DNA from 2 places in the Streptomyces sp. LaBMicrA B280 genome. Region 2 is predicted to be linked to the other one. Evidence: predicted binding sites of a transcription regulator. Region 2 holds the regulator's gene; the other holds the start of a gene.
What was found. Region 2 encodes HrcA, which represses chaperone genes, less so after heat shock. Its sites were predicted from a motif close to TTNGCACTCNGNNNNNCNGAGTGCNAA; they were not measured.
Positions count from the first base shown of each region.

Region 1: a site for HrcA is predicted at 2,550-2,576, ahead of groL (chaperonin GroEL). Genes of this name have one in related genera too.

Region 1 is NZ_JBMJCT010000011.1:356,995-361,507, forward strand. It holds gene ACLF5H_RS11880 (NADH:flavin oxidoreductase) at 1-534, opposite strand, end outside; gene groL (chaperonin GroEL) at 766-2,388, opposite strand; gene ACLF5H_RS11890 (cold-shock protein) at 2,706-2,909, opposite strand; gene ACLF5H_RS11895 (MoaD/ThiS family protein) at 3,354-3,632, opposite strand; gene thrC (threonine synthase) at 3,629-4,513, opposite strand, start outside.
Region 2 is NZ_JBMJCT010000005.1:181,649-186,161, reverse strand. It holds gene ACLF5H_RS05390 (DUF3097 domain-containing protein) at 1-794, opposite strand, end outside; gene ACLF5H_RS05385 (MBL fold metallo-hydrolase) at 829-1,551, opposite strand; gene hrcA (heat-inducible transcriptional repressor HrcA) at 1,724-2,740, shown strand; gene dnaJ (molecular chaperone DnaJ) at 2,741-3,877, shown strand; gene ACLF5H_RS05370 (nitronate monooxygenase) at 4,033-4,513, shown strand, end outside.

The DNA.
Region 1 (4,513 bases), on a different contig from region 2:
GAGCTCCACGCCGTCGAAGCCGATGCGCTCGGCGTCCGCGGCCGCCTGGGCGAACGCGGCGATGACGTCGTCCAGGTCCTGCTGGGTCATGGCCCTGCCGGTGGGCTCGGCGCCCGCGGTGACCAGGCCGGAGGGGCCCATCGCGGGGGCAGCCGGGAAGGGGGCGTCGCCGTCCTTGCGGACCATGCCGATGTGCCACAGCTGCGGCACGATGGTGCCGCCCGCCGCGTGCACGTCCTCGGCGACCTTCGCCCAGCCCGCCAGCTGCTCCTCGCCGTGGAACCGCGGCACCCGGTCGCTCTGACCGGCCGAGTCATGGCCGACGTAGGTGCCCTCGGTGACGATCAGGCCGACGCCCGCGGCGGCGCGGCGGGCGTAGTACGAGCGCACGTTCTCGCCGGGGATGCCGCCCGGGGAGAACATCCGGGTCATCGGCGCCATCGCGATCCGGTTGGGGACGGTGAGGCCGTTGAGCGTGATGGGCCGGGAGAGTACCTGGGCCGCGCGGGGGGCGGGCGGCGTGTCGACGGTCACGTGGGGGCTCCTCAGAAGGCTGCTAACCGAGCGGTATGTGAATGCGCATTGTTGTAGCTGCTTAAGTAAGCCGCTGTACAGAGGTCAGCATTCCCGGACCCGGAAGCGGTCGTCTGTGACGCCGGACACGCCCGGGCGGGGCGAAAGCCCGGGAAAAGCCCGAGGGCGGCACCCCCTGTCCCAGACAGGAAGTACCGCCCTCGGTAAGGACGTTGATCAACCAGAGGCCGATCAGAAGTCCATGTCACCGCCCGGCATGCCGCCCGGAGCGGCCGCGGCGGCCTTCTCCGGCTTGTCGGCGATGACGGCCTCGGTGGTGAGGAACAGCGCGGCGATGGAGGCGGCGTTCTGCAGCGCGGAACGGGTCACCTTCGCCGGGTCGATGATGCCCTCGGCGACCAGGTCGACGTACTCGCCGGTCGCGGCGTTCAGGCCGTGGCCCGGGGTCAGGTTGCGCACCTTCTCCACCACGACACCGCCCTCGAGGCCGGCGTTGACGGCGATCTGCTTCAGCGGGGCCTCCAGGGCGATGCGCACGGCGTTGGCGCCGGTCGCCTCGTCACCCTCGAGCTCCAGCTTCTCGAAGACCTGGGAGGCCTGGAGCAGGGCCACGCCACCACCGGCGACGATGCCCTCCTCGACGGCCGCCTTGGCGTTGCGCACGGCGTCCTCGATGCGGTGCTTGCGCTCCTTGAGCTCCACCTCGGTGGCGGCACCGGCCTTGATGACCGCGACGCCGCCCGCGAGCTTGGCCAGGCGCTCCTGGAGCTTCTCGCGGTCGTAGTCCGAGTCGCTGTTCTCGATCTCGGCGCGGATCTGGTTCACCCGGCCGTTGACCTGGTCGGAGGAGCCGGCACCGTCGACGATGGTGGTCTCGTCCTTGGTGATGACGACCTTGCGGGCGCGGCCCAGGAGGTCCAGGGTCGCGTTCTCCAGCTTGAGGCCGACCTCCTCGGAGATGACCTCGCCGCCCGTGAGGATGGCGATGTCGCCGAGCATGGCCTTGCGGCGGTCGCCGAAGCCCGGGGCCTTGACGGCGACGGACTTGAAGGTGCCGCGGATCTTGTTGACGACCAGGGTCGACAGGGCCTCGCCCTCGACGTCCTCGGCGATGATCAGCAGCGGCTTGCCCGACTGCATGACCTTCTCCAGGAGCGGGAGCAGGTCCTTGACGGAGCCGATCTTGGAGTTCGCGATGAGGATGTACGGGTCCTCGAGCGACGCCTCCATGCGCTCCATGTCGGTGGCGAAGTAGGCGGAGATGTAGCCCTTGTCGAAGCGCATGCCCTCGGTGAGCTCGAGCTCCAGACCGAAGGTGTTGCTCTCCTCGACGGTGATGACGCCTTCCTTGCCGACCTTGTCCATCGCCTCGGCGATCAGCTCGCCGATCTGGGTGTCGGCGGCGGAGATGGACGCGGTGGAGGCGATCTGCTCCTTGGTCTCGACGTCCTTCGCCTGCTCCAGCAGGGCGGCGGAGACGGCCTCGACGGCCTTCTCGATACCGCGCTTCAGGGCCATCGGGTTGGCACCGGCGGCGACGTTGCGCAGGCCTTCCTTGACCAGGGCCTGGGCGAGCACGGTCGCGGTGGTCGTACCGTCACCGGCGACGTCGTCCGTCTTCTTGGCGACTTCCTTGACCAGCTCGGCGCCGATCTTCTCGTACGGGTCCTCGAGCTCGATCTCCTTGGCGATGGAGACACCATCGTTGGTGATCGTGGGGGCGCCCCACTTCTTCTCGAGGACGACGTTGCGACCCTTGGGGCCGAGCGTCACCTTGACGGCGTCCGCGAGCTGGTTCATGCCGCGCTCGAGGCCGCGCCGCGCCTCCTCGTCGAACGCGATGATCTTGGCCATGTGAAGTGGTCCCTCCAGGACTGGGGGTGATTCCTTCGGACCGCGCCCGCGCCCGCGACGGACGGTTCGCCGGCCTGTGGTTCCTTGCCCCACATGGCCTGCGGACCTCACCGACCCGGTCCTTCGTTGTCACTCTCACCTTCAGAGTGCTAACGCAATGATTAGCACTCGGCATGGTCGAGTGCAAGCGCCTTGGCCCTCCTCGGGCCACCTCGGCGGCCGGGTCAGCCGGAGGCGAACACGCGCGGGGCCCGGACCCGGGCACGCCGAAGGGCCCGCACCCTGTGCGAGGTGCGGGCCCTTCGGTGGAGAAACGTTCAGACGGCGACGCGAACCATGTCGGCCTGCGGACCCTTCTGGCCCTGCGAGATCTCGAACTCGACTCGCTGGCCCTCCTCCAGGGTGCGGTAGCCGTCCATCTGAATGGCGCTGTAATGGACGAAGACGTCCGCACCACCGTCGACCGCGATGAAGCCGTACCCCTTCTCCGCGTTGAACCACTTGACGGTGCCCTGAGCCATGCCTAACTCCCCTATTACTGGCCCTTGCACAGATCCGCACTTCGCGGACCCGGGTCAGACCTCGCCCCCCGATGTGTCGGGGGCGTGCGCCGGAACGCGTCGACCGCGGCTGAATGTATCTGTCCAACTGCCGTCTGCAACAGGTCAATTGGACGAGAATTCTGGACGCGAACGATCCGGAATGTGGGGAGAATTCATCCGAATGCAGGGCAAGTCGGGCCCCGTAAAAGACACAAAAGCCGCGGAAAGCCCGTGCATTTTGGCTACTTCTTATCGGGCCCGCGGAAGAGAATCGAGGGCTTACCCTCGATCACCGGAGGGCGCGTTCCCCAACTGTACCGCGCTCAATCACGCAGAATTGCCCCCTCCGCTTCTCTCACGGAGAGGGCAATCCGATGCACTTTTGGTGACCGTCATTACCTAAGGTAATGATCGATCATCCGGTCAGCAGCCGCCGGCCACCGCCGGGATGATGGAGACCCCCGCGCCGTCCGGGGTGGAGGTCTGAAGGCCCTGCTCGAAACGGACGTCGTCGTCATTGACGTAGACGTTCACGAACCGGCGCAGCTTGCCCTGGTCGTCCAGAACGCGGGCGGCGATGCCGGTGTGGTTCTTCTCCAGGTCCTCGATGACCTCGCCGAGGGTGGTGCCCTCGGCGGCGACCTCGGCCTGTCCGCCGGTGTAGGTGCGCAGGATGGTGGGGATGCGAACGGTCACGCTCATGCGAGGCCAGCCTCTCGGAAGGAGTCCAGGTTCGGGCGGATGGTGGCGGTCAGGCCGGTGCCGGCCACCGCGTCGAGGGTCTTCAAACCGTCGCCGGTGTTGAGGACGACGGTGGTCTTCGCCGGGTCGAGCGCCCCGCTCTCGATCAGCTTCCGCGTGACGCCGACGGTCACGCCGCCCGCCGTCTCGGCGAAGATGCCCTCGGTGCGGGCCAGCAGCTTGATCGCGGCCACCACCTGCTCGTCCGTCACGTCCTCCACCGCGCCGCCGGTGCGCCGGGCGATGTCCAGGACGTAGGGGCCGTCGGCCGGGTTGCCGATGGCGAGGGACTTGGCGATGGTGTCCGGCTTCTGGGGCCGGACCACGTCGTGGCCCGCCTTGTAGGCCGTCGACACCGGCGAGCAGCCCTCGGCCTGGGCGCCGAAGATCTTGTACGGCCGGTCCTCGACCAACCCCAGCTCGATCAGCTCCCGGAGCCCCTTGTCGATCTTGGTGAGCTGGGAGCCGGAGGCGATCGGGACCACGATCTGGTCCGGCAGCTGCCAGCCGAGCTGCTCGCAGATCTCGTACGCCAGGGTCTTGGAGCCCTCGGCGTAGTACGGCCGCAGATTCACGTTGACGAAGCCCCAGCCCTCGCCGGCCGGGTCGCCGATCAGCTCGGAGCAAAAGCGGTTCACATCGTCGTAGTTGCCCTCGATGCCGACCAGCTCACCGCCGTAGACCGCGGCCATGACGACCTTGCCCTGCTCCAGGTCGTGCGGGATGAACACGCAGGAGCGCAGCCCGGCGCGGGCGGCGGCGGCGCCGACGGCACCGGCCAGGTTGCCGGTGGAGGAGCAGGACAGGGTGGTGAAGCCGAAGGCGCGGGCCGCCTCCAGGGC
Region 2 (4,513 bases):
TAGGAGTGCACGCGCTTCAGGATCGCCTGCCACACCGCGCCGGTGTTGTCCGAGGGCCAGCCCAGGGCGCGGCACACGCCCGTCTTCCAGTCCTGGCCGCGCGGCACCCGGGGCCACTCCGGGATGTCCAGGGACGCGGGTTTCACCGCTTCCCAGATGTCGATGTACGGATGGCCCACCACCAGCGCGTGCTCGCTGGTCACCGACCGGGCGATATGGAACTCCTTCGAGCCCGGCACGAGGTGGTCCACGAGGACGCCGAGGCGGGCGTCGGGGCCCGGGCCGAAGTCGGTGACGATCGAGGGGAGGTGGTCCACGCCCTCCAGGTACTCCACGACCACACCCTCGACGCGCAGGTCGTCGCCCCAGACCTTCTCGACCAGCTCGGCGTCGTGCCGGCCCTCCACATAGATGCGGCCGGCCCGGGCCACACGGGCGCGGGCAGCGGGGACGGCGACGGAACCGGAGGCGGTGCGGGTGGGGCGCGCCGGTTCTGTGGAAGGCCGTACGAGGGTCACCGCCCGGCCCTCCAGCAGGAAGCCGCGCGGCTCCAGCGGGAACACCCGGTGCTTGCCGAAGCGGTCCTCCAGCGTCACCGTGCCCGCCTCGCAGCGGATCACCGCCCCGCAGAACCCGGTGCCGGGCTCCTCCACGACCAGACCCGGGGCGGCGGGTACCTCGGGCACCGGCCGGGGCTTCTTCCAGGGAGGGGTCAGGTCGGCGGAGTACTGGCGGGAGCGCGGGCCCGAAGGGCCCTCGTTGGAAGGGCGGTGGTGGGAGACGGGTGGGCGCATTCGGATGACGATAGGAGAAGCGGCGGGCGCGTGCCTACGACACGCCGAACCGCGCGGCCAGCGCGTCCCGTTGGCGTCGTACGAAGGCCGCGTCGACCACCGCGCCGTGACCGGGCACGTACAGCGCGTCCTCGCCGCCCAGCGCCAGCAGCCGGTCCAGCGCGTCCGGCCAGCGCGACGGTACGGCGTCCGGGCCCGCCTGGGGCTCGCCGGACTCCTCCACCAGGTCCCCGCAGAACACCACCTCCGGCTCGCCCGGCACCAGGATCACCAGGTCATGGGCGGTGTGCCCGGGGCCCACGTTGGCCAGCAGCGCCTGGCGGCCGCCGCCCAGGTCCAGGGTCCGCTCCCCGGAGACCAGCTGCCGGGGCGGCACCAGCGCCAGCGCCGCCTCCTCGGCCTCGTCCGCCGGGAGCCCGTGGTGGACGGCGTCGTGCCGCAGCTCGTCCCGGCCGCGGCGGAACACCCCGTCCGCCCCCACCGCCGCGTACACCGCGGCCCCCGCGAAGGCCGGTGCCCCGAAGACATGGTCGAAATGGACATGGGTCAGCGCGAGATGGGTCACACGTCCACCGGCGAGCGCCTCGGCCGAGGACCGCAGCCGGGCCCCCTCCGCCAGGCTCGACCCGGCGTCCACCATCAGCGCCCTGCCCGCGCCCAGGACCAGCCCCGCCGTGCAGTCCCAGCCCGGCAGCCGGCACCGCCCCACCCCGGCGGTGATCCGCTCCCATCCGTGCTCTTCCCAAGTCACCGTCATACCGCGACGCTAACCGGGGCCGGGGTCGCGCGGGCACCGACCTTGCCCGATGCGTACCCCACGGCCGTACACTGACCGGGGAACGCTGGCACTCGCATGCGAAGAGTGCCAAGACGGACATCCGAGGGACGACCGCGCGAGTGAGGGGACGACGTGCTGGAGGTGCGCGCCGATGCTGAGTGAACGCAGACTTCAGGTGCTGCGCGCCATCGTCCAGGACTATGTCGGCACCGAGGAGCCGGTCGGCTCCAAGGCCCTGACCGAGCGGCACAACCTCGGCGTGTCCCCGGCGACCGTCCGCAATGACATGTCGGCCCTGGAGGACGAGGGGTACATCGCGCAGCCGCACACCAGCGCCGGGCGCATCCCCACCGACAAGGGCTACCGGCTGTTCGTCGACAAGCTCGCGGGCGTCAAGCCGATGACCGCGCCCGAGCGCCGCGCGATCCAGAACTTCCTGGACGGCGCCGTCGACCTGGACGACGTCGTGGCGCGCACGGTGCGGCTGCTCGCGCAGCTGACCCGGCAGGTCGCCGTCGTGCAGTACCCGTCCCTGACCCGGTCCACCGTGCGGCACGTGGAACTGCTCGCGCTCGCCCCGGCGCGCGTGATGCTCGTGCTGATCACGGACACCGGCCGGGTCGAGCAGCGGATGGTCGACTGCCCGGCGCCGTTCGGTGAGGCATCCCTCGCGGATCTGCGCGCGCGGCTCAACAGCCGGGTCGCGGGACGGCGGTTCGCGGATGTGCCGCAGCTGGTCGAGGACCTGCCGGACGCCTTCGAACACGAGGATCGCGGTACGGTCTCCACAGTGCTCTCCACCCTTCTGGAGACACTGGTCGAGGAGAACGAGGAGCGGTTGATGATCGGCGGCACCGCCAATCTCACCCGCTTCGGACATGATTTTCCCCTCACGATCCGGCCCGTCCTGGAGGCCCTTGAGGAGCAGGTCGTGCTCCTCAAGCTCCTCGGCGAGGCGAAGGATCCGGGCATGACCGTGCGCATCGGGCACGAGATCGCCCATGAGGGACTCAACTCCACCTCCGTGGTGTCGGTGGGCTACGGTTCGGGCGGCGAGGCGGTTGCCAAGCTCGGCGTGGTCGGACCGACCCGCATGGACTACCCGGGAACGATGGGAGCGGTACGCGCAGTGGCACGGTACGTCGGACAGATCCTGGCGGAGTCGTAAGTGGCCACGGACTACTACGCCGTTCTCGGCGTGCGCCGCGACGCGTCGCAGGATGAGATCAAGAAGGCGTTCCGTCGGCTCGCGCGCGAGCTGCACCCGGACGTCAACCCGGATCCGAAGACCCAGGAGCGGTTCAAGGAGATCAACGCCGCTTACGAGGTGCTGTCGGATCCGCAGAAGAAGCAGGTCTACGACCTCGGCGGGGACCCCCTCTCGCAGTCCGGCGGCGCCGGCGCGGGCGGCTTCGGGGCCGGTGGCTTCGGCAACTTCTCCGACATCATGGACGCGTTCTTCGGCACGGCGTCGCAGCGCGGGCCGCGCTCGCGCACCCGGCGCGGCCAGGACGCGATGATCCGGATCGAGGTGGAACTGGACGAGGCGGCCTTCGGGACGACCAAGGAGATCCAGGTGGACACCGCGATCGTCTGCAACACCTGCAACGGCGAGGGCGCGGCGCCGGGCACCTCGGCGCAGACCTGTGACATGTGCCGCGGCCGCGGTGAGGTCTCGCAGGTCACCCGGTCCTTCCTGGGCCAGGTCATGACCTCGCGGCCGTGCCCCCAGTGCCAGGGCTTCGGGACCGTGGTCCCCACGCCCTGCCCGGAGTGCGCCGGTGACGGCCGGGTCCGCTCGCGGCGCACGCTGACCGTGAAGATCCCGGCCGGTGTCGACAACGGCACCCGGATCCAGCTGGCAGGCGAGGGCGAGGTCGGCCCCGGCGGCGGTCCGGCCGGTGACCTGTACGTCGAGATCCACGAGCTGCCGCACGCGCGGTTCCAGCGCCGCGGCGACGATCTGCACTGCACGGTCACCATCCCGATGACCGCGGCGGCCCTCGGCACCAAGGTGCCGCTGGAGACGCTGGACGGCCTGGAGGAGATCGACATCCGGCCCGGCACGCAGTCCGGGCAGTCGATCCCGCTGCACGGCCGCGGTGTCACGCATCTGCGGGGCGGCGGCCGGGGCGATCTGATCGTGCATGTCGAGGTGCAGACGCCGACGAAGCTCGACGCCGAGCAGGAGCGGCTGCTGCGCGAGCTGTCCAAGCTGCGCGGCGAGGAGCGTCCGCAGGGGCAGTTCCAGCCGGGCCAGCAGGGGCTGTTCTCGCGGCTGAAGGACGCGTTCAACGGGCGCTGACCGCCGGCCGCGACGGGTGTCGCGACGGCCTCCGACCGGAGGCCGTCGACGCCTTCGACCGGTGGCCGTCACCGCCTCTGACCGGGCGCGTAGGGGAATATGCCGATCGTGACACCCGATTCGGACTTGTTCGGGGGACGTGACACCATGCGGTCATGTCCTCCGCACTGACCGATCTTCTCCCTCACCCGATCGTGCAGGCCCCCATGGCGGGCGGCGTCTCCGGCCCGGAGCTCGCCGCCGCCGTGTCCGAGGCCGGTGGGCTCGGGTTCCTGGCCGCCGGGTACAAGACGGCCGACGGCGTGTACCAGGAGATCAAGCGGCTGCGGAGCCTCACCGACCGGCCCTTCGGCGTGAATGTGTTCATGCCGCAGCCCGAGTATGCGGAGAGCGGCGCGGTCGAGGTCTACGCCCATCAGCTCGCGGGCGAGGCCGCCTGGTACGAGACCGAGCTGGGCGATCCGGACAGCGGCCGCGACGACGGCTTCGACGCCAAGCTCGCGGTGCTCCTGGACGATCCGGTGCCGGTGGTCTCCTTCCACTTCGGGGTGCCGAGCCGGGAGGCGCTTCAGCGGCTGCGGCGGGCCGGGACGTTCACGCTGGTCACCGCCACCACCGCCGAGGAGGCCGTCGCGG